Regions from separate parts of the Vibrio sabulosilitoris genome, predicted to be linked through region 1. Evidence: predicted binding sites of a transcription regulator. Region 1 holds the regulator's gene; the other holds the start of a gene.
The links. Region 1 encodes PurR, which represses purine synthesis genes. Its sites were predicted from a motif close to TNANGNAAACGTTTNCNTNA; they were not measured.

Region 1 (19,577 bases):
CTTGGACCATGAAACCGTCGATAACACGGTGGAATAGAGTGTTGTCGTAGAAACCATCACGACAGTACTGAAGGAAGTTGGCGCTTGTGATTGGCGCTTTCTCTTCGTTTAGTTGGATTTTGATGTCACCAAAATTAGTGTGAAGGGTGATCATGATGATGTCCTTTAGTCATGTATGTGTTTTAAGAGTAGCGATTCTATCGTAACTACCTTGATAATCCTATGTGAAAAAGTCCACTTTGGCACAAAATCCTAACGCTTCTGCTGCGATTTTAGGCGATAGAGGATTACTTAACCACGCCCATGTTGCTATACTAGCGACCAGTTTTTCTTACACCAATATTAGATAGCGATCATGTTAAAAATATACAATTCCCTTACACGCCAGAAAGAGCAATTTAAGCCAATCGAAGCCGGCAAGGTCGGCATGTATGTGTGTGGGGTAACCATTTACGATCTCTGTCATATTGGTCACGGTCGTACCTTCGTGTCGTTTGACGTCGTGTCGCGTTACCTGCGCTACCTTGGCTACGACTTGAACTTCGTACGTAACATCACGGATATCGATGACAAGATCATCAAGCGTGCCGCCGAAAACGGTGAGTCATGTGAAGCGCTAACCGAGCGTTTGATTGCAGAGATGCACGCTGACTTTGATGCGCTGAACATGGCGCGCCCAAATGTTGAGCCACGTGCAACTCAGTACATCCAAGAGATCATTGATCTGGTTGAAAAGCTTATTGAGCGCGGCTTTGCTTATGTAGCAGACAATGGCGATGTGATGTTTGAGGTCAGCAAGTACGATGAGTACGGCAAGTTGTCTAAGCAAGACCTTGATCAGCTTCAAGCCGGCGCACGTGTCAGCGTTGAAGTCACTAAGCGCAGCCCACTGGACTTTGTATTGTGGAAGATGTCTAAACCAGGTGAGCCAACATGGGAATCGCCATGGGGGCCTGGTCGCCCGGGTTGGCACATTGAGTGTTCAGCAATGAACTCGTCAATTCTAGGTAACCACTTTGATATCCACGGTGGTGGTTCTGATCTGCAGTTCCCTCATCATGAGAACGAGATTGCTCAATCTTGCTGTGCACACGGCACCCAGTATGTGAATACTTGGATGCACAGCGGTATGGTGATGGTGGATCGCGAGAAGATGTCCAAATCACTGGGTAACTTCTTCACCATTCGTGATGTTCTTGGTCACTATGATGCAGAAACCGTGCGCTACTTCCTGATGTCAGGTCACTACCGCAGCCAGCTGAACTACAGCGAAGACAACCTAAACCAAGCTCGCGCCTCTCTAGAGCGTCTATACACGTCACTGCGTGGCCTTGATACTTCAGTTGAGGCAAGCGGTGGAGAAGAGTACGTGACTCGCTTTGAAGCGGCGATGAACGACGACTTCAATACGCCTGAAGCCTACTCTGTACTGTTTGACCTTGCGCGTGAAATCAACCGCGTGAAAGCGGAAGACCAAGCGGCAGCTAATGCGCTGGGCGCGGTGATGATCAAGCTTGCTGACGTGATTGGTATTTTATACCAAGACGCTGAAGCCTTCTTGAAAGGCGACGCCGGCAGCGACGATGAAGTGGCTGAGATTGAAGCGTTGATCAAGCTGCGTAACGATTCTCGTGCGGCTAAAGACTGGGCGAACGCGGATATGGCGCGCGACAAGCTGACCGAGATGGGTGTCGTGCTTGAAGACGGTGCAGAAGGGACTACTTGGCGTCGTAAGTAAGATGGTGTCGTAAGTCATCAAGACAAAAGGGCTGAGATTCAGCCCTTTTTCTTAATCAGTCAAAATCAATTTCAAGTTTCAAAAGGTAAGTCTCTGTGGCTCAGATGTATTTTTATTACTCGGCAATGAATGCGGGTAAGTCCACCACACTTCTTCAATCCTCGTTTAACTACCAAGAGCGTGGCATGAATCCGTTGATTTATACCGCGGCGTTAGACGACCGTTACGGTGTGGGTAAAGTGAGTTCACGCATTGGCTTGCAGGCCGATGCACAGCTGTTTGGTGAGGCTACCGATCTGTTTGCTGAGATCACCGAGCTGAATAACGCCGAGCCGCGTCACTGCATCTTGATTGATGAGTGCCAGTTTTTGAGTAAAGATCAGGTGTACCAACTGACGGAAGTGGTGGATAAGCTCAATATCCCAGTGCTGTGTTATGGTTTACGCACCGATTTTATGGGTGAGCTATTTGAGGGCAGCCGTCACTTGCTGGCGTGGGCCGATAAGCTGATTGAGCTTAAGACGGTGTGTCACTGTGGTCGCAAGGCGAACATGGTGATCCGTATGGATGAGCACGGCAACCCAATTAAACAGGGTGATCAGGTCGCGATTGGCGGGAATGACCGCTATGTCTCTGTTTGTCGTCAGCACTATAAGCAGATGCTAGGCAAGTAATTCATTAGTCAATTAGCAATAAAAAACGGAGCCAGAGGCTCCGTTTTTTATTGCTAGGTAATCAAAGATTAACGAGCACGGAAGACGATGCGACCTTTAGACAGATCGTATGGAGTCATCTCTACAGTTACTTTGTCACCCGTAAGAATACGGATGTAGTTCTTACGCATTTTACCTGAGATGTGTGCTGTCACTACGTGGCCATTTTCTAGCTCAACACGGAACATAGTGTTTGGAAGAGTGTCAAGGACAGTGCCTTGCATCTCGATTACGTCTTCTTTAGCCATTTAATCCTCTTTTGTAAATGGTGTGTTTTGCACCCTCAAGCATGGGCACAAAAGCAGAATAAATAAAGTTGAGGCGTATTCTACCCTTGCCAACGCCGATTTACTAGCCTTTGATGGCGTTGAAAGCGGACTTTATAGTTCATTGCCGGGCATTCATCGATTTGATAGCCAAGATAAAGCCAGGGTTTGCGTCGTTGACGGCAAAACTCAATCTGTTTTAAAACCGCCAGCGTGCCGAGCGAGAGTGGGTGATCGGGGTCGAAAAAAGTGTAAAACGCGCTGCCACACTGGGGCATTAGGTCTGTGACTGCGACGGCCACTAGGCGATCGTGCTCGTACAGGTGCAAGAACTTGGGTTTAAGCCACTTGCAGTGGGAAAACTTGAAAAAGTCCTCTTTTTTCGGTGGGTACATGGTCCCATCACGGTGACGGGCCTCAATGTAGCGACTGTAGAGATCAAACCAGTTGTCATCGAGCTCAGCGCGCATAATGGCGCGCAGATGTGAGGCTTTCTTTAATAAGCGCTTTTGACTTTGCGAGGGTTTGAAATCACCCACCGAGATGCGGATCGCCTCACAGGCTTTGCAATTGGCACAGTGGGGCTTATAGATCACCTCACCGCTGCGACGAAAGCCATTGGCGAGCAGCAGTTGGTAGCCTTCTGGTGAGTGGTTAGGCTCATCCAGTGCAACCGCCATGCGCTCCTTAAGCCCGGGCAAGTATGCGCAATTGTGCGGCGCAGTTAGACCAATTCTAATGTGATACAAGTCTGAATTCATTTCGTCCTACAGCAAAGTAACATCCGCTAGCAAACCCTCTCTTTCAAGCTAGTCGATCAATCGAGACTGATCCATTGCGCTGCAAAGCATTGCTTATCGATAGTCTCGGCTTGCAGTTGCTCAAGTTGGGCGATAAATGCTTCACGCGACAGTTCCAAGGCACCGAGAGACTCAAGGTGTGGGTTCATGACTTGGCAGTCGATCAGTTCGCCCCCATAACGTGCGAAGTGCTGACAAAAGTACCACAGCGCAATTTTAGATGCATTGGTTTGCAAGCTAAACATCGACTCCCCACAAAAAAGCTGACCAATTGATAAGCCATACAATCCACCAACCAAACGCTCTTGATGCCACACCTCAACTGAGTGACAGTGGCCAAGGGTTGCAAGGGCCTTATAGGCCGCTTGCATCTCTGGGTGTATCCAAGTCTCATCGAAGCTGCGGGTGGAGGCACATAAGCTGATAACCTGCTCGGTCGCGCGATTAATCGAGATCTGATAGCCATGCTTGCGCTGAAACTTCTTGACGCTTTTTGAAGGCTTGAAGGTTTTTGGTGCAAACACTGCTCGCGGAGCAGGGCTCCACCACAACAATGGTTCTCCCGGACCATACCAAGGGAAAATCCCGCTTTGGTAGGCCCTGAGTAAGCGCTGCGGAGAGAGATCTCCGCCAAAGGCGAGCAAGCCGTTTGGATCGTCTAACGCATCAAACGGCGAGGGGAACTCATGTGAATCTGGCGCAAGTTCAGTTAAATAGAAGCTCATATCAAGGTCGGCTAGGCTAACGATGGCAGGATAGTATTAAGTTTTGCCCGAAATGCCAACTTAACCAGTCGTCAGCTTGAGTTTACGCGGCAATTTCTTGATTGATAGCTAGGTTCGGCGCTGGAGTTATCCAGGCTTTTTGGGTAGTCTGCTTCAATCAATCATGAATACTCACTGCTGCCCTCCCTTATCCAGCAGTAGACCTAAGGGAATAATTAGTTAATGGAAAGCTTGACCTTAAATCCGATCCAACGCGTCAATGGCGTTGTAAACCTTCCTGGCTCAAAAAGTGTTTCTAACCGTGCGCTGCTGCTTGCCGCACTGGCCAAGGGCACCACACGTTTAACCAACCTACTTGATAGTGATGATATTCGTCACATGCTCAATGCGCTGACTAAACTCGGTGTAACTTATCGTTTGTCGCAAGACAAAACGGTGTGTGAAGTCGATGGGCTAGGGCGTCCGTTTGAAGTCAGTGAAGCACAAGAGCTGTTTTTAGGTAATGCTGGTACAGCGATGCGTCCACTGGCGGCGGCACTTTGTCTTGGTCAGGGTGAGTACATCTTGACGGGTGAGCCGCGCATGAAAGAGCGTCCGATCGGTCATTTGGTGGATGCGCTGCGTGAAGCGGGTGCTGAGATTGAGTATCTGGAAAATACTGATTATCCGCCACTGAAGATTTCGGCTACGGGGCTTAAAGCGGGCAGCGTATCAATTGATGGCTCGATTTCAAGTCAGTTCTTAACCGCTTTCTTGATGGCTGCGCCATTGGCTGAGGGTGAGGTGACGATCAATATCGTTGGCGAATTGGTGTCTAAACCCTACATCGATATCACCTTGCATATCATGCAGCAGTTCGGTGTCGAGGTAGTCAATAATGACTACCAGCAGTTTGTGATCCCGACAGGTCAGCACTACGTTGCACCGGGCGATTTCTTAGTCGAAGGTGATGCCTCTTCAGCGTCTTACTTCCTAGCGGCTGCGGCAATCAAGGGCGGCGAAATCAAGGTCACTGGTATTGGCAAAAACAGCATTCAAGGTGACATTCAGTTTGCAGATGCACTTGAGAAAATGGGTGCGGAGATCGAGTGGGGCGATGACTACGTGATCTCGCGCGTCGGTGAGCTTAACGCGATCGATATGGACTACAACCATATCCCAGATGCGGCGATGACCATTGCCACAACCGCCTTGTTTGCTAAGGGTACCACTGCGATCCGCAACGTCTACAACTGGCGAGTCAAAGAGACCGATCGCCTTGCTGCGATGGCGACCGAACTGCGTAAGGTTGGGGCGCAAGTTGAAGAGGGTGAAGACTACCTGCTAGTCACGCCAACCGCTGAGCTAAAGCACGCTGCGATTGATACCTATGATGATCACCGCATTGCGATGTGTTTCTCGTTGGTGGCGTTGAGTGATACTCCGGTCACCATCAATGACCCGGGCTGTACTTCGAAGACATTTCCAGACTACTTTGACAAGCTAGCACAACTGAGCTGCTAGTCATTCGGGCGATAAAAAAGGAGGGCAAAGCGTCCCTCCTTTTTGCATTGTGTGGTTAGTTTTCTAGCGTAAATTCTTTTGATAGATGGTGCGCTAAGTATTTGAACATATTAAACACAGCAGTGGTATTTGGGGTAGGAAGCCCCTTGTCATCTAGGAAGTATTCGCCCTTGAAAATCAGGACACCCTCTTTTTCTTCGACTGTGTCAGCGCGCATACCTTCGATGTAGTCATCGTGTTCTTGGATAACTTGGTTGGCAATCAAGAGTAGGTCGAATTGTGAGATAACTTTCTTATCACTCATGTGTTGGGGTTCCCTAAAGTAATTGATGGCGGCAAGTTTAGAAAAATCTGTCGTGGGACTCAACCGATTTGATGAGCTTACTGGGCTATAAACGACACGTGAGTGAAATTAGTTAAAAAATATCAACTATGCAGATGAAAATGCTACGTATATAAAGAGGGAATCCCTCACGTGGTACGGCTGCAGAGGATTGCCGAAATGTCCAGCAGTCGGAAGTTTTTTTGCAAAAAGATATTGATCTTCTGAAAATCTCGCTCAATAGTAAAAAAAGAACGCATTATTGAGTATGTCGTACCGTAACGGCGTGCCTGAAATAGAGAATATAAATCGTATGGGTAAATCACTGGTTATTGTGGAGTCGCCAGCTAAGGCGAAGACCATCAATAAATACCTAGGTAAAGACTTTGTGGTGAAGTCGAGTGTCGGTCACGTGCGTGATCTACCGACTGCAGGGCAGAGCACTGGGCAGAAAAAAGCAGCCGCAGTTTCTACTAAGGGGATGAGCCCTGAAGAGAAAGCGCGCGTCAAAAAAGAGAAAGACCGCAAAGCGCTGATCAAAAAAATGGGTATCGACCCTTACAACGAGTGGGAAGCAAACTATCAGATCCTACCGGGCAAGGAGAAGGTTGTCTCTGAGCTACAAAAACTGGCGGAAGATGCAGATTACGTTTATCTCGCAACCGATTTGGACCGTGAGGGAGAGGCTATCGCTTGGCACCTTCGCGAGATCATCGGTGGCGATGAAGAGCGATACAAACGCGTAGTATTTAATGAAATCACTAAAAACGCGATCCAGCAGGCGTTCGAGCAACCGGGCGAGCTGAATATTGATGGCGTCAATGCGCAGCAGGCCCGTCGTTTTATGGACCGTGTGGTGGGCTTTATGGTGTCACCACTGTTGTGGAAAAAGGTCGCACGTGGTCTATCAGCTGGCCGTGTTCAATCGGTGGCGGTGAAGCTTCTGGTTGAGCGTGAGCGTGAGATCAAGGCGTTTGTTCCAGAAGAATTCTGGGATGTGCATGCAGATACGCTAACGCAGGACAAGACCAACTTCCGTCTCCAAGTAGCGCAAAAAGATGGCAGCGCGTTTAAGCCAGTCAACGAGGCAGAAACCAAGGCGGCAATGAGCGTGTTGGAGAAGGCCGCTTACGAAGTGTGTAAGCGTGAAGACCGTCCAACCAGCAGCAAGCCATCTGCACCTTACATCACCTCGACACTGCAGCAAGCGGCAAGTACCCGCTTGGGCTACGGCGTGAAAAAGACCATGATGCTCGCTCAGCGCCTCTATGAGGCGGGTTACATCACGTACATGCGTACTGACTCGACTAACCTGAGTAAAGAGGCTGTGGAGGCCGCACGCGAGTTTATTAATAGTGAGTTTGGTGACGCTTACTTGCCTGCTAAGCCACTGGTTTATGGCAGCAAAGAGGGCGCACAAGAGGCGCACGAGGCTATCCGTCCATCTGATGTGGCTGTCAAGGCAGACGATCTGAAAGGTATGGAAGCGGATGCGCACAAACTGTACTCGCTTATCTGGAATCAGTTCGTCGCGTGTCAGATGACGCCAGCGAAATACGACTCAACCACAGTGAGCGTTAAAGCTGCCGAGTTCACCCTCAAAGCCAAGGGCCGTATCCTTAAGTTTGACGGTTGGACACGCGTTCAGCGCCCACTGGGTAAAAATGAAGATCAGATCCTGCCTGCAGTGCAGGTGGGTGATACGCTGGATCTGCAAAACCTAGATCCTAAGCAGCACTTTACCAAGCCACCGGCACGTTTTACTGAAGCGGCCTTGGTGAAAGAGCTTGAGAAGCGTGGCATCGGTCGTCCTTCGACTTATGCATCGATCATCTCAACGATCCAAGATCGTGGTTACGTTAAAGTTGATCAGCGTCGATTCTACGCAGAGAAGATGGGTGAGATCGTCACCGATCGTCTCGATGATAGCTTTGATGATCTGATGAACTATGACTTCACTGCGCGCATGGAAGAGAAACTCGACCAAATTGCGGAAGGTGAGGTGAATTGGAAACACATGCTGGATAATTTCTTCGGCGACTTCACTGACGAGCTGCAAAAAGCAGAGCTGGATGAAGGCGAAGGTGGCATGAAGCCAAACCACATCGTGATGACCGATATTGAGTGTCCGACTTGTTCACGCCCAATGGGTATTCGAACTGCATCAACGGGTGTATTCCTCGGTTGTTCTGGTTATTCTTTGCCGCCAAAAGAGCGCTGTAAGACGACCATCAACCTTGGCGATGAAGAAGGGATTATCAACGTGCTTGAGGAAGACGTTGAGACGGCGGCGCTGCGCGCCAAGAAGCGTTGTCCAATCTGTGAAACCGCGATGGACGCTTACCTTATTGATGACAAGCGCAAGCTGCACGTGTGTGGTAACAACCCGAACTGTGAAGGCTATGTGGTTGAGCATGGTGAATACAAGGTTAAGGGCTACGATGGTCCGGTTGTTGAGTGTGACAAGTGTGGTTCTGACATGGTGCTCAAAAATGGCCGTTTCGGTAAGTACATGGATTGCACCAATGAAAACTGTAAGAACACGCGTAAAATTCTGAAAAATGGTGAAGTTGCGCCACCGAAAGAGGACCCAGTGCACTTCCCAGAGTTGCCATGTGCCAACTCTGATGCGTACTTTGTGCTGCGTGATGGGGCGTCAGGCCTGTTTATGGCAGCGAGCAACTTCCCGAAATCGCGTGAAACAAGAGCGCCTTTGGTTGAGGAACTTGCTCGCTTTAAAGACCGCATCTCGCCTAAGTTCCACTACCTTGCCGAGGCACCAACGCATGACCCAGACGGTCGTCCTGCGGTTGTTCGTTTTAGCCGCAAGACCAAGGAAAACTACATCCGCTCGGAAGATGATGGTAAGCCTTCTGGTTGGACAGGTTTGTACATTGACGGTAAGTGGGAAATCACCGACAAGCGCAAGAAGCCTAAAAAATAACCACCATTTGTAAACATCAGGGCGGCCAGTGGGTCGCCCTTTTTTATGTCGCGATTGCATGGAAGTTATATTGCAAAAATGAAACTGATACCTAAGAATACACAGGTATGTCCACTGTAGAATAAAATTTGTGACCACCGACACTGACGCTGCTAGTAACTTTTCTTCATAATGGGTTCTCTTAAGCACACAAGGTGCTTAATGGTGTCAAGAAAACTGCTCTTTTCTATTTGTTCGCATGTAACGTTTTTCGCATATAACGACTCGGTCTTACTCTTCCCAAGGCTGAGCAAATTCCATTGAAGAATGTTATCGCTGAAGATCGATGGATAGGCAGCTGGCTTATTCTTGACATAAGGTGACGCTTGTGACTTGAAACACGTATCAACAAAATTAATCACGTGTCTCAGCTTGCAAGCGATGCCCTACAAACGTGTATTTCTGTTCCCCTCACTTTTTCAAAGCAGGGTACGCGTTAAATGATAAATATAAATATGGAGAGAAAACTATGGCTGGTGTTTTAGGGATGATCCTCGCTGGTGGAGAAGGCTCACGTCTGATGCCTCTTACCGAAACACGTACTAAACCTGCTGTTCCCTTTGGCGGTAGCTACCGATTAATTGATTTCGCACTGAACAACTTCCGTAATGCCGACTTAATGAAGGTTTACGTGTTGACTCAGTTCAAATCACAATCTCTATACGTGCACATGAAAAAAGGTTGGAACCCAACCAGCATCACTGGGCGCTTTATCGATCTTATCCCTGCGCAGATGCGTGATGGTAAGCGTTGGTACGAGGGTACAGCAGATGCAATCTACCAAAACGTTGGCTTTATCAAGCTTGAAGATCCGGATCAAGTCGCTATTTTTGGCTCCGATCATATCTACAAGATGGATATTCGTCAGATGCTTGATTTCCATAAAGAAAAGAAAGCAAGCCTGACTGTTTCAGCGCTGCGTATGCCGCTGGCTGAGGCGTCATCATTTGGTGTTATTGAAGTAGATGAAAATGGCAAAATGATTGGTTTTGAAGAAAAACCGGCCAATCCTAAGCCAATCCCTGGCCATCCTGATATGGCTTTGGTTTCAATGGGTAACTACATCTTTGAGACCGAGTGTCTATGTAGTGAGCTACATGAAGATGCCAAAAACTCTGAGTCGAGCCATGACTTTGGTAAAGATATCATTCCAAAGCTTTACCCAAGTGGCGACGTGTATGTTTATGACTTCTCAACCAATGATATTCCGGGTGAGAGGCCACAAACCTACTGGCGTGATGTGGGTACGATTGGCTCTTACTGGTCAGCGCACATGGACTTGCTAGAGGAAGATGCTCCGTTTTCGCTTTATAACCGCAACTGGCAGTTACATACCTACTACCCTCCATTCCCACCGGCGACCTTTGTTGATGCCGATCACCGTAAGGTGAAGATCACAGATAGTTTGGTCTCAGGGGGAAGTTATATCCAAGGATCAACGATTTACAAGTCGGTTCTCGGCTATCGCACCAACATTGCTTCTGGTACAACCGTGTCTGAATCTGTTATTTTAGGTGATGTGAAAATTGGCGCAGGATGTAAAATCCGTCGCACCATCATCGATAAAGACGTTGAAATCGCACCAGGCACCGTCATCGGCGAAGATCTCGAGTTGGACGCTAAACGCTTCCACGTTTCTTCTGAAGGCATTGTCGTGATTGCGAAAGGAAGTAAAGTAGGATACTAAAGTGGAAAAACTAAATCTCTGGTTTCCCGTTTCAGAGGCACAAGGACTAGTGAAAAGTGGCGGCTTGGCGGATGTAGCCAAGGCGCTGCCAAAAGCATTGCAAGAGCTGGGGCACGAGGTGGCGATCGTGCTGCCTGCGTATCGCAGCATCTCCCATGTTTCAGACACCCAGGTGATCTTAGAAACTGAACTGAACCATTGGCCGCACACCAGCTATTGCGTGCGCAAAACCCAACTTGACGGCGTCGATGTATATTTGATCGACTGTCCTCAGTATTTCGACCGGCCAGAGCTCTATGCAGAGAATAACCATGCTTATCATGACAATGGTGAGCGTTTTAGCTTCTTCTGTGCAGCAAGCCTAGACGTGTTGCCGAAGCTGGATATTCGCCCTGATATCGTGCATGCGAATGATTGGCATACTGGCTTTGTTCCGTTTCTGCTCAAAACGCGTTACCGTGAAGACCCGTTTTTCCACTCAATGAAGAGTGTACTTACGGTGCATAACGCATTGTTTAAAGGGATATTCCACTACCATCAGGTACAGAATATTCCTGAGCTGAACCTATCGGGTATGGAGTTCCTTCAGTATGGTCACGATCAAGTGAGTATGCTGCGTGCGGGAATTGCCTTTGCCGATAAGATCAATGCAGTCAGCCCGAACTATGCTTCTGAGCTACTCACTCCTCTGGGTGCACACGGTATGGTGGATGATTTTGTTCATCGTGCCTCGGATCTGCATGGCATAGTTAATGGTTGTGATTACTCGGAGTGGGAGCCGTCGAAAGACGAGTTTTTGCCGACACCGTACACCAGTGACACGGCCTCTCTACAAAAGGGTAAAGCGGATGCGAAGCACACGCTTCAACAAGAGGTGGGACTGCCGGTTGGCGATAAACCCATGTTTGGTATGGTGTGTCGTCTAAGCCACCAAAAGGGTTTCTCTTACTTGCTGCCAATTATCGAGAAGTTCCTGAACAACGATGTTCAGGTGGTGATCATCGGTACCGGTGAGGCGGAGATTGCCTCTTGGCTGCGCAGCATTGCTCAGAATTATCCAAACAAGTTTGCATTTCTTGAGGCGTACAGTAATCGATTTGCACACCTGATTGAAGCTGGCTCTGATTTCTTCTTGATGCCATCTGAGTTTGAGGCGTGTGGTCTGAATCAGATTTATAGTATGGCCTATGGTACGCTGCCGATTGTGCGTGAAGTGGGCGGTCTGAAAGATACCGTTGTCGATTATGATCTGCATCCAGAGCAGGCGACAGGCTTTAGCTTTAATCAGCCAACGCCTGAAGCACTGTTAGTTACGATGCAGCGTGCGTTGTTGTTTATGCTGCAAGACTCAGAGGGCTTTGTAAAGGTTCAACAAAGAGCCATGTCTCAAGACTTTAGTTGGCAAGAGTCTGCCCATCAGTACATCAAGATGTACCAGTTGGCACTCAAGCACTAAGCTGAAAATTGGCGTTAATATAAAGGGCTGAATCTTGATTCAGCCCTTGCTGTATCTACGGTTGAGCAATTCCCAGTTACAAATATTGATAGAGCGTTTGTTAGGGTTTTATGCTAGGATTTTGTGTGAGTTCGTTATTGGTAATACAGAAACATGTCAAACAGTTTGCTTTTTCACAAGACATTCAAGCACCCAACTAGCAAGGAGTGGGTGGTTTTTGTCCATGGAGCTGGCGGCAGCTCGTCAATTTGGTTTAAGCAGATAAAATCATATCGCGAGCATTTCAACTTGCTTTTGGTCGACTTGCGCGGTCATGGTAAGTCCAATCAGTTCATTAAAGATATCATCACCAACCACTACACCTTTAAAGACGTTACCAAGGATGTTCTGAAAGTGCTCGATCACCTGAGTATTTCATCGGCGCACTTTGTCGGTATGTCACTAGGGACGATTATTGTCCGTAATGTGGCTGAACTAGAGGCACCACGTGTGCGCAGCATGGTGCTAGGAGGCGCTGTAACCCGCCTAAACGCCCGTTCACAGGTGTTGGTTAAGCTGGGTGACATGAGCAAGAACTTCCTGCCTTACATGTGGTTATACGGCTTATTTGCCTATATCGTCATGCCGCAGCGCAGTCAGCGTGAGTCACGACATATGTTTGTGCGTGAAGCCAAGAAGCTGTGCCAAAAAGAGTTCAAGCGTTGGTTTAAACTTGCCACGGACGTTAATCCACTGATGCGTTATTTTCGTGATAGAGAATTACCGATCCCGACCCTGTACTTAATGGGCGAGCGTGACTACATGTTCATCAAGCCTGTGCGAGAGATGGTGTCGCTCCATGCCCAGAGTGAGCTGCTTGAAATCGAGAATTGTGGTCATGTGTGTAACGTTGAGCGTCCGGAAGAGTTTAACGCGCACTCAATCTCATTTATTAAGCGTCACTCACCGGCGTAATCCAGCACCTCTCTCTCGACTAATGTGGTGCCGGTGCTCCGCATTGCCAACAAGCACCAAACTGTCCCTCATTGTGTTCCTGACACTCACTGCATTGCCATCCAGAGAGACTGGCTTGCTGTTGAAATAGATAGCGCTCAATCAAGCGCTCGGCGGCGATTCTATCGTCGGCATTATACAGCCAAACATGAGGAAAGGTCTCTTCGTTAAACGGTAGTTCCCCTTGCAAGCCAAACAAACCATCGCCGCGCACCTCACAGCGGATCTGGTGTTGCTGGAGCATCTGCGCGACGATATGAGCTTCGGGTGGGTGTTTAGCAAAATAAATCTTCATTGCTGTCCTTATTTTGTTGCAGCGACATTACGTCTACGCTCGACAAAGTTCATTACCCACTTCATCAGCACCGGGAACAATCCGAGTAGCGCAAATGAGATCAGCACTGAAGGTGACACAATACCACCTAACGAGTCTATTTGTGCCAGTTGAGTACCGGCGTTTAGATAGACCGCTGTGCCGGGCAGCATACCAATTTGGCTAAAGAGGTAGAAACGACCGATAGACAAAGGTGTCAGACCCATCAGCAAGTTGATTAAGAAGAAGGGAAATACTGGGATTAAGCGTAACGATAGCAAGTACAGCGCACCGTCTTTCTCGATACCTTTGTTGATGGTACCTAGTTTGTCACCAAACTTACCCTGTACCCAGTCACGCAGCAAAAAGCGGCTGCTAAGAAACGCAAGCGTTGCACCGATACTGCTAGCAAAAGACACTAAGACTAAACTGGTCCAAAAACCAAACAGTGCTGCACCGAGTAGGGTAACCACTGCAGCGCCAGGTACCGAAAAGGCAGTAATACCGACATAAGCGAAAAAGTAAATTGCCGCTGCAGTGACAAAGTTAGCGTCGATAATGCTGCGCAGTGCCGCTTGTTGCTCTTTGGCGTTCTCGAGCGTCAGATACTGACCAAATTGTGTCGCTAGTGTTACAATGATAGCCACCAAAACCACACCCAAAATCACTTTTGTATTAAAAAACTTTTTCATCACTCTAATCCCTGTTTTAGCTGCAGTATACCGTAATTGGACTGACTATACAGACAGGATAGGAGAGAAATTTCTTTCACCAAAAAAAAAGGCAACAGGCTGTCGTTCTACGAGGTTCGAGTACGGGCTAGCGAGGGCTCTAGAGCACGTAGGAACACCTCAATTGGCCCCCAAAGCTAATGAAGTCTATTCACAGTTAGAGTTTAGAGATACGCGAAAATCAAAAAAGCCAGCTGATCGCTGGCTAAAATTTAGGTAAAGAATAGCAGGTTATATCAACGATTAGCAAAGCTGGTTAGCTAAATCATCACGTTGCTGCTGAGGGATCACCGACCAGTGGGTGCCTCTGAGTGCTCCTTCTAGAGAGTAGAGCAGCTCAAGGTTAACCGGTACAGTGTGGGTTTCCTGAATCGCGCGATAAGCGTTAACAGAGCCCGCTTCCTCGAGCTCAGAAACACTACCTATCCCTGCTTTTTTGAGCATTCTTTCCGTCGCAAGGCGCAGATTAGGTAAATCTTTAAGGCGCTGCGGCTTGGCGGTTTCTTGCTTAATTTTATCTTTTTTTGCGGCATCGAGAGCCACTGTTGCCATCTCAAGCAGACGCTGGGGATTCTCTAGGCAATCCTCAGCAAGTTGAAAATACTTAGTAACAACAGGAAAGCCCTTCTTCTCATAAACATAAGGTTCGAGGCCTTTGGCGGTAATTTCGGCATCTAATTCACTGCATTTGCGAATGTGCAAACGATTGCTAACGATGAGTGCAAACATTGCATCATCGACAAAAACGCCGAATCCGCCGAACATTGATCGCGATTTTACGCTCCCTAGTTGCTCAAATAAACGCATTGAGTCTTTTAAAATTGGTCTATCCATGGTTTTGTAAATCTCGGTAGTGAAACAACAGCCACCTAAATTCAGGCCCGAGAATTTAGCAAAAACGACGCGACACTTACATGAAGCAGGTAAATGAAGGGTCTTTTCACCGTCGGCAACCCCGCTACCTTTCTTCAAAAACGAGAGTTTTCACCCAAGTAATTGAAGGGTAAGGCCGGAGGCTTTGCGTCCCACCCTTTCAGATGGTTTGCCCTGTGCGTGGCATACGCCAAAATCATAATAAAAAGCTGGGCTGATATCACACATTTACTAACCGTAACGTGATATTAGTCCCAAAAAAGACTGGTCAATTCTTTTCAATTACACACTAACCGTGTAGGCATTTGATTTTGCTTCAAAAATTAATCTAAATTATTGATATCTTTGACGGTTAGTCGCTCTACGACCTCTGGGTGCATCTCAAAAACTCGCTTTTCATGCTCCTTGTTTTTGATTCTTTCTAACAGGATCTCAAAGGCATTTTTACCCACACGTCGTTTCGGTTGGTGTACGGTGGTCAGTGGTGGAGAGAAGTACTCGGCCAGCTCGATATTGTCATAACCGATCACAGACATATCTTCAGGGATACGAATACCGTTTTCCTGCAAGCGACTCATAAGACCAAGTGCCATGGTGTCATTAAAACAGAATACCGCGGTCGGCTTTTCATCCATTGCAGCGATCTTGTCCGCGGCAAGGACGGCAGTGTCACACTCAAAGTTGCCCTCAAGGATCCAATCCTCAACCACATTGAGGTTCGCCTCATCCATCGCGCGGCGAAAGCCGCTAATACGCTCCATACACGCAGCCTTTTCAAAGTGGCCGCTAAGGCAAGCAATCTTTTGGTGGCCCTTATCAATTAGAAACTTGGTCGCAAGGTAACCGCCCTCTTCAGAGTTATCAATGATTTTGTCAGCTTGAGAGGTTTCAGGGCCCCAGTCCATGATTACTTTTGGAATGTTAGGGTGGCTATCGAGCATCTCGTTGAGCTCTTCAGTCAAGTCTGAACACATGACCAGAATGCCATCGACACGTTTTTCGGCCAGCATACGAATATAATCGCGCTGTTTCTCGTAAATACCACCGGTGTTACACAAAATTAGGGTGTAGCCCTGACGGTAACAGTAACTCTCGACACCATCAATGACCTCAGAGAAAAACAGGTTAGTGGACTGAGTGACGAGCATGCCGATGGTACGGGTTGAATTACACTTCAAACTACGCGCCACCGCACTAGGAGCGTAATTAAGCTCCTTCACCGCTTGGTTTACTTTTTCTTGGGTAGCCTCAGCAACGAATCGGGTCTTATTGATAACGTGCGATACCGTTGTGGTAGAGACACCAGCAAGACGTGCGACATCTTTAATAGTGGCCATTGGTGTGTTCCTTAATAGTACTTATGGTTACCGCACAGATCTCAAGCGTTCGAACGTATCATGGTGAGGGAAATGCGGTATTCGCTAAGGGGTAAACAAAAAAACCGCTTTTACGAAAGCGGCTAAAAATATCCGAACATTTTAGACTGCTATCGTTTGCGGTGCAAACTTAATCGCCAATTGGGCTAACTTTCCTCGCCCAATAAGTAAAGACAGTCCAGCTTGAGAAAGGCGAGCAGTAACTCACTTACTGCAGCATAGAACCCAAACTGGTCGCGTTTTTTACATAAGGCGCAAAATTGAGGTACCCAAGTGAGCAGGTATTGGCGGATAAATTGTTCTTGCTCAGCAAAAGCCTGTTCAAGGTGGCGCTCCTGCTCGAGTTCATTCGAGCGAATGATGAGGTTGCCAAGAAAATCGAGCTCGACACCGAGGTGATCTGGGGGCTCATTCAAACCTTGGGAGACTTGAATATTATGCTCAGCGAGAAGTTGCTTCATTTTCAGGGCTGGTTGGCCATTGAGCATATGTTCAGGATCCAGATATACCGAGGCATAAGGTAAGGCCCCTTCTTTATCAGACTTAAGGAACAAGTCGCAAAAATCAGCGGCGAGTTCCAATTGAGCGTCTTCCCTGTCTTGCAGGCGATTGAGCGTATCAATAAAGTTTGCCACGGGTTGCTTTAACTGTGGGTTCTCCTCCAAGCCACTCAGAAATGCGCGAATTTCTGGACTTTGGTACTGGGCAAGATCTTTGTCGTCCAGCTCTCGACTGAACAGGCTTGAGAGCCACCAGTAGATCTCTGCTCGCTTATCATTAAACGCTTTCACTTCTTCAATCACGACCAACCCCACATCTCGTTCACTATGTTGATAAGTATAACTAATTTCTAAATAGTGGCATGGAGCAATAATGAGAGTAATAGACAAGCATTTCTAGGAGACCTGACGTAATCGATTGTTAGTATGAATAAAAATGCCGCCCGATGAGAGGGCGGCATTTTTGCTGTTTACTGACTTACTTGTTGAAGACACCAAACTGCTTAGCAGCGTAGGCGACCCGCTCTTTGGGTTTAGGGTATTCCGCTGGGAGCTCAAGGTTTTCAATATGCTTCAGTCGCGGAAGCAAGCCACTGCCGTTGGCAATTTGGATCGCTAATCCTGGACGAGCATTCAACTCCAGCACCATTGGCCCTTCTTCTTTATCCAGAACCATATCAGTACCCATATAACCAAGCCCAGTCATCTCCCAGGCACTCGCGGCAAGTTCAAGCAGACGCTCCCAGTGTGGGACTTGCAGTTGACTGAGCTCTTGGCCAGTGTCTGGGTGGTGCTCAACCGGTTGGTCAAACTGTACTGCGCGGACGGCGCGCCCTGTGGCGATATCAATACCAATCCCGACGGCGCCTTGGTGCAAGTTTGCTTTGCCATCTGAAGCAGTGGTTGAGCAGCGCATCATGGCCATGACAGGGTAGCCTTTGAACACGATGATCCGAACATCAGGCACTCCCTCTACGCTGTAGCCTTCAAAGCAGTCATCAAACTTAATCAAGTTTTCGACCACGGCCACGTCGTTTTTACCACCGAGCGAGAACAGGCCAGCAAGTGTGTTGCTGATATGACGTTCAACGTCCTCTTCGTTGATGGTTGAGCCAGAGGGCTTGGTGTAGACGCCATCTTGGTGGGAAATCACCACCAAGATACCCTTACCACCACTACCTTGAGCCGGTTTGATCACAAAGCCCGGCCAATCTTTGACCATCTTGTGAATTCGTTTCACATCCGCCTGGGTAGAGATGGTGCCAATCAGTTTTGGCACAGTACATCCCGCTGCCTCAGCAATGATCTTGGTTTTGAGTTTATCATCCACCAAAGGGTATTTAGAGCGATCGTTGTAGCGGCCAATGTAACTGTGGTTACGTTGGTTCATGCCCATGATCCCTTTGGCGCGCAGTTTACCGGGTGAGGTTAAACGTGAAAACATCGTTTAGTCCTCCGTTAGCGGTTTGAAGCGACGCAGCTCAGTTAGACGATAGCCAGTGTAGGTACCAAGGAGCAAGATACCGCCAAGTACGACAAACTGTAGACCGATAAAGTTAAATGTTAGGTGCTGGACATAGCTGTTGGTCATCGCCAAGTACACAAGCACAGCAGTGAGCAGTGAGCCACCACCTTGGAGCATAACCTCTTTAGCGCCTTCCTCCTCCCACAAGATTGACATACGTTCAATGGTCCATGACAAGATAATCATCGGGAAGAAGGTGATCGATAAGCCCTCAGTCAGGCCAATACGGAAGGCGACAACGGTAAATACTGAGATGATCATGATTACCGTGATGATCACCGCCGAGATCCGTGCGACCAACAGTAAGTTAAGTCGTGAAAGGTAACTACGGATCACAAGACCAGTGCCGACGATAAGTAGGAAGCCAACAATACCCGTCACAAGCTGAGTTTGGACAAACGCTACCGCAATCAATACGGGCATAAAGGTACCCGAGGTCTTAAGACCGATGATCACACGCAAGAACACGACGATAAGGGCGCCGATAGGGATCAGCATGATGGTCTTGAACATTGCCTGCTCTTCCAGCGGAAGGCTGTGAATCGAGAGGTTTAGCAGGCCGTCGGCGTCGACTTTATTATTGGTCGCCGTCTGGGCAGAAACTTCTTGGGCAATCATAGAGAATAGGACTTGGCTGTTACTGCCACCAATCAGATCCAGAAGCGAGACATTCGACTCGTCCCAAATCAGAATATTTGGCGCCATTCCCTGAACACCCGATTGCGGGTTAAACAGCTGCCACTGCTTGCCATCCCAAACCTGGTTCATTGGCTGAATGCTTTGACGGCGGCGGCCGTCTTCTAGCTCAATCACACCGGCGACTTTGCTCGGAACACCCGCATAGGCGAGGATCTTATCGACCGCTTCAACTTTAGGCATGTCGTTGAGGATCAGCGCGGCGTTTTGACTGTCACTGTCGTTAAGCGACTTAATCAACTCGCGGGTAAAGGTAATATCGTCAGCAGAGCGTTGTTTGGAACGGTCAATCAAAGCCAGTGCCGCAGCTTCAACGGGGCCGCTGAAGGTAGGCTTACCACGCTCACCTTGCGGTGGGATAGGCTCGACATCGGCAT
Region 2 (3,450 bases), on a different replicon from region 1:
GCTGAGAAATTAACCGCGACGGTAGTTTGGTGCTTCCTTAGTGATTTGAACGTCATGCACGTGCGATTCCGCCATACCTGCACCCGAGATGCGGACAAATTCAGCTTTAGTACGCATATCTTCGATAGTGGCAGAGCCAGTTAGACCCATGCTTGAACGCAGACCACCCATTTGCTGGTGTACGATCTCTTTTAGGCGACCTTTGTACGCGATACGACCCTCGATACCTTCTGGTACCAACTTGTCTGCAGCGTTATCAGTCTGGAAGTAACGGTCTGAAGAGCCTTGAGACATCGCGCCAAGAGAGCCCATACCACGGTACGCTTTGTATGAACGGCCGTTATATAGAATCACTTCACCCGGTGCTTCTTCAGTACCAGCGAACATTGAACCGACCATCACACAAGATGCACCAGCAACAATCGCTTTACAGATATCGCCAGAGAAGCGGATACCACCGTCAGCAATCACAGGAATGCCTTGCTTGTTAGCAACTTCAACCGCATCAGCAATCGCTGTCACCTGAGGAACACCGACACCCGTTACGATACGAGTAGTACAGATTGAGCCTGGGCCGATACCCACTTTCACTGCGCTAACGCCAGCGTCGATCAATGCCTGAGCACCAGCAGCGGTCGCTACGTTACCGCCGATGATATCGAGTTCTGGGTAAGCTGCGCGAGTTTCACGGATACGGTTTAGAACACCCTCAGAGTGGCCATGCGAAGAGTCAATTAGAAGAACATCGATACCCGCTTCAACAAGGGCTGCAACACGCTCTTCGTTGCCTGCGCCAGCACCCACTGCAGCACCGACACGCAAGCGACCTTGTGCGTCTTTACATGCGTTTGGCTTGCGCTCTGCTTTGTGGAAGTCTTTTGCCGTGATCATACCGGTCAGTTGGAACTCTTCGTTCACTACCAGTACTTTCTCAACGCGCGCTTCGTGCATCTTCTCTTGCACTTCTTCACTCGTTGCACCTTCCTTCACTGAAGCTAGGTTCTCTTTTGAGGTCATTACTGACTCAACAGATTTGGACAAATCAGTTACAAAGCGTACGTCACGACCAGTGATGATGCCCACTAGCTCATTGTTTTCGGCAACAACCGGGAAACCAGCAAAGCCATGCTTTTCAGTCAAAGCTACAACATCGGCAATCGTCGCATGTGGGTTAACCGTTACAGGATCTGTCACTACGCCAGCTTCAAATTTCTTAACTGTGCGAACTTCAGCAGCTTGCTGCTCGATAGACATGTTCTTATGGATAAAACCAATGCCGCCTTCCTGCGCCAGAGCGATAGCCAGACGGGCCTCGGTCACGGTGTCCATCGACGCAGAGATCATTGGAATGTTTAGAGTAATATTCTTCGTCAGCTGAGTGCGAAGATCAGCTGTATTTGGGAGAACGGTGGAGTGTGCTGGCACCAGGAGTACGTCGTCGAATGTCAGCGCTTCTTTGGCAATTCTTAGCATTTGCAATATCTCACAATTAGGATAGGTAAAAATGGAAAAACCCAAACTCATCGTTTCGCATAATGAGTGCACTTGGCTGTGTTTGGATTAGATATTGCGGAGGGATTATACGGTCAACGAAAACGGTTGGCTACACATTTTTCTATTTTTTATTTGCGTTTTACCCCTTGCTATGTATTATATTGCCGCTAACTTCCATATTCACGCCCTGAGATTCGCTGTGTCTGCTGCGACCAATCCTAATATCTTCACTGTTTCACGGCTCAATGCCGAAGTGCGCCTCCTTCTTGAAAACGAGATGGGTATCGTTTGGCTGCTCGGTGAGATCTCCAACTTCTCAGCCCCGGTATCGGGCCACTGGTACTTCACGCTCAAAGATGCTCGCGCTCAAGTTAAGTGCGCCATGTTTCGTGGTAATAATCGCCGCGTCAGCTTTAAGCCACAGTCTGGGCAGCAGGTATTAGTCAAAGCGCGCCTATCGCTTTATGAGCCACGCGGCGACTATCAACTGATTATCGAAAGTATGCAGCCTGAAGGCGATGGCCGGCTGCAGCAGCAGTTCGAAGAGCTAAAAATGCGCCTTGCAGGCGAGGGGCTGTTCGCCCAAACCAATAAGCAGCCGCTTCCTGAACACCCTAAACAGGTTGGGATCATCACCTCGAAAACGGGTGCTGCTCTATTTGATATCTTAGATGTGCTGAAAAGGCGTGACCCGACGCTTCCAGTGGTGATCTACCCTACCATGGTCCAAGGTGGTGATGCCGCGATTAAGATCGCTCAAGCCATTGGTACCGCCAATGAGCGTAATGAGTGTGACGTACTGATCGTCGGGCGTGGTGGTGGCTCACTTGAGGATCTATGGTCCTTTAACGAAGAGATTGTTGCCCGCACTATTGCGGCGAGCCAGATCCCCATCATTAGTGCCGTTGGCCACGAGATTGATGTGACTATCGCTGACTTCGTTGCCGATATGCGCGCACCAACGCCGTCGGCCGCGGCCGAGTTAGTCAGTCGTGATAACAGCCATAAGCGTCAAGGTGTACAAACTCGCGTCAACCGTTTGTTCAATGCCGCACGTTTGTATTTTCAAGAGCAAAAGCAGCGTCGAGCGCAACTGCTGCACCGACTCGAGAAACAGCACCCAAGCTATCAACTTGAACGCCAGTCACAACAGCTCGATGAACTCGAGCGCCGCATGCAACACGCGATGGCACTGTATATGACCAAGCAACGCAGTGGTGTTGAACGTCAGCAGCAGAAAATCCTGTCTGCCTCACCAGTCAACAACATTAACCAACAGCAACATCAACTCAGTCGCACCCAGCATCGCTTGGTAGACGCCATAAAGCGTCAACTTCTGACCTCCCAACACCAAGTCGCACTCGCGGCTGAAAAGCTCGATGCGGTCAGCCCACTGGCAACACTCAAGCGCGGCTACTCGATCACCCAACTAGAATCTGGACAGGTCGTTACACAGGCTGAGCAAGTTAAATCCGGGGATGTGTTGGTGACGCGACTTGCTGATGGTGACGTTACTTCTATTGCGCGCTAAGCGCAGAGGCGGGAGGCGAGATCGGGCTTTGCCCTGCGAGAGGCGAGGAGTTTCCACCTCGTTGTGACTCCTCGCTCCCCGAAGCGCAGCGTCCTCGCACCTCGTTCCTTTTGTTAATCTTGTACGAATTCGACCCTGACTCGCGATTTAGACTTTAGCTCGTTACAGCTGTTACAGAAATAGCTGGCGGCGCCGCAGGCTTGGAGCTTCTCTAATTGGGCTTGGCAGTCTGGGCAGAAGGCGAGCTTTTTAACGCGCACTTCACACTTATTACACACATAGCCACCATCCCAGTCCAACTCTTGATGACAATTTGGACAATCATTGCTGCTCATTACGACTCTCACTAAATAAGTTTGTTATAAATTGAAGAAGCTGACCCAAGCTTTCGCCAATGATCTTTACACGATCATCGGCGTTTTCCA

Region 2: the regulator PurR is predicted to act here: its motif matches at 1,588-1,607, upstream of guaB (IMP dehydrogenase).

The regions. Positions count from the first base shown of each region.
Region 1 covers NZ_AP029600.1:1,468,543-1,488,119, reverse strand. The annotation lists gene ACZ5R2_RS22130 (peptidylprolyl isomerase) at 1-154, opposite strand, end outside; gene cysS (cysteine--tRNA ligase) at 356-1,738, shown strand; gene ACZ5R2_RS22120 (thymidine kinase) at 1,834-2,412, shown strand; gene infA (translation initiation factor IF-1) at 2,481-2,699, opposite strand; gene ACZ5R2_RS22110 (arginyltransferase) at 2,780-3,478, opposite strand; gene aat (leucyl/phenylalanyl-tRNA--protein transferase) at 3,535-4,242, opposite strand; gene aroA (3-phosphoshikimate 1-carboxyvinyltransferase) at 4,465-5,745, shown strand; gene ACZ5R2_RS22095 (YciN family protein) at 5,801-6,049, opposite strand; gene topA (type I DNA topoisomerase) at 6,381-9,011, shown strand; gene glgC (glucose-1-phosphate adenylyltransferase) at 9,445-10,737, shown strand; gene glgA (glycogen synthase GlgA) at 10,739-12,193, shown strand; gene ACZ5R2_RS22075 (alpha/beta fold hydrolase) at 12,347-13,147, shown strand; gene ACZ5R2_RS22070 (putative signal transducing protein) at 13,167-13,481, opposite strand; gene ACZ5R2_RS22065 (TVP38/TMEM64 family protein) at 13,490-14,191, opposite strand; gene ACZ5R2_RS22060 (TfoX/Sxy family DNA transformation protein) at 14,474-15,064, opposite strand; cyclic di-GMP riboswitch class I at 15,176-15,287, opposite strand; gene purR (HTH-type transcriptional repressor PurR) at 15,427-16,440, opposite strand; gene torD (molecular chaperone TorD) at 16,626-17,279, opposite strand; gene ACZ5R2_RS22045 (alpha-L-glutamate ligase-like protein) at 17,458-18,423, opposite strand; gene ACZ5R2_RS22040 (inactive transglutaminase family protein) at 18,427-19,577, opposite strand, start outside.
Region 2 covers NZ_AP029599.1:3,226,185-3,229,634, forward strand. The annotation lists gene guaB (IMP dehydrogenase) at 10-1,473, opposite strand; gene xseA (exodeoxyribonuclease VII large subunit) at 1,646-3,025, shown strand; gene ACZ5R2_RS15140 (zinc ribbon domain-containing protein) at 3,139-3,360, opposite strand.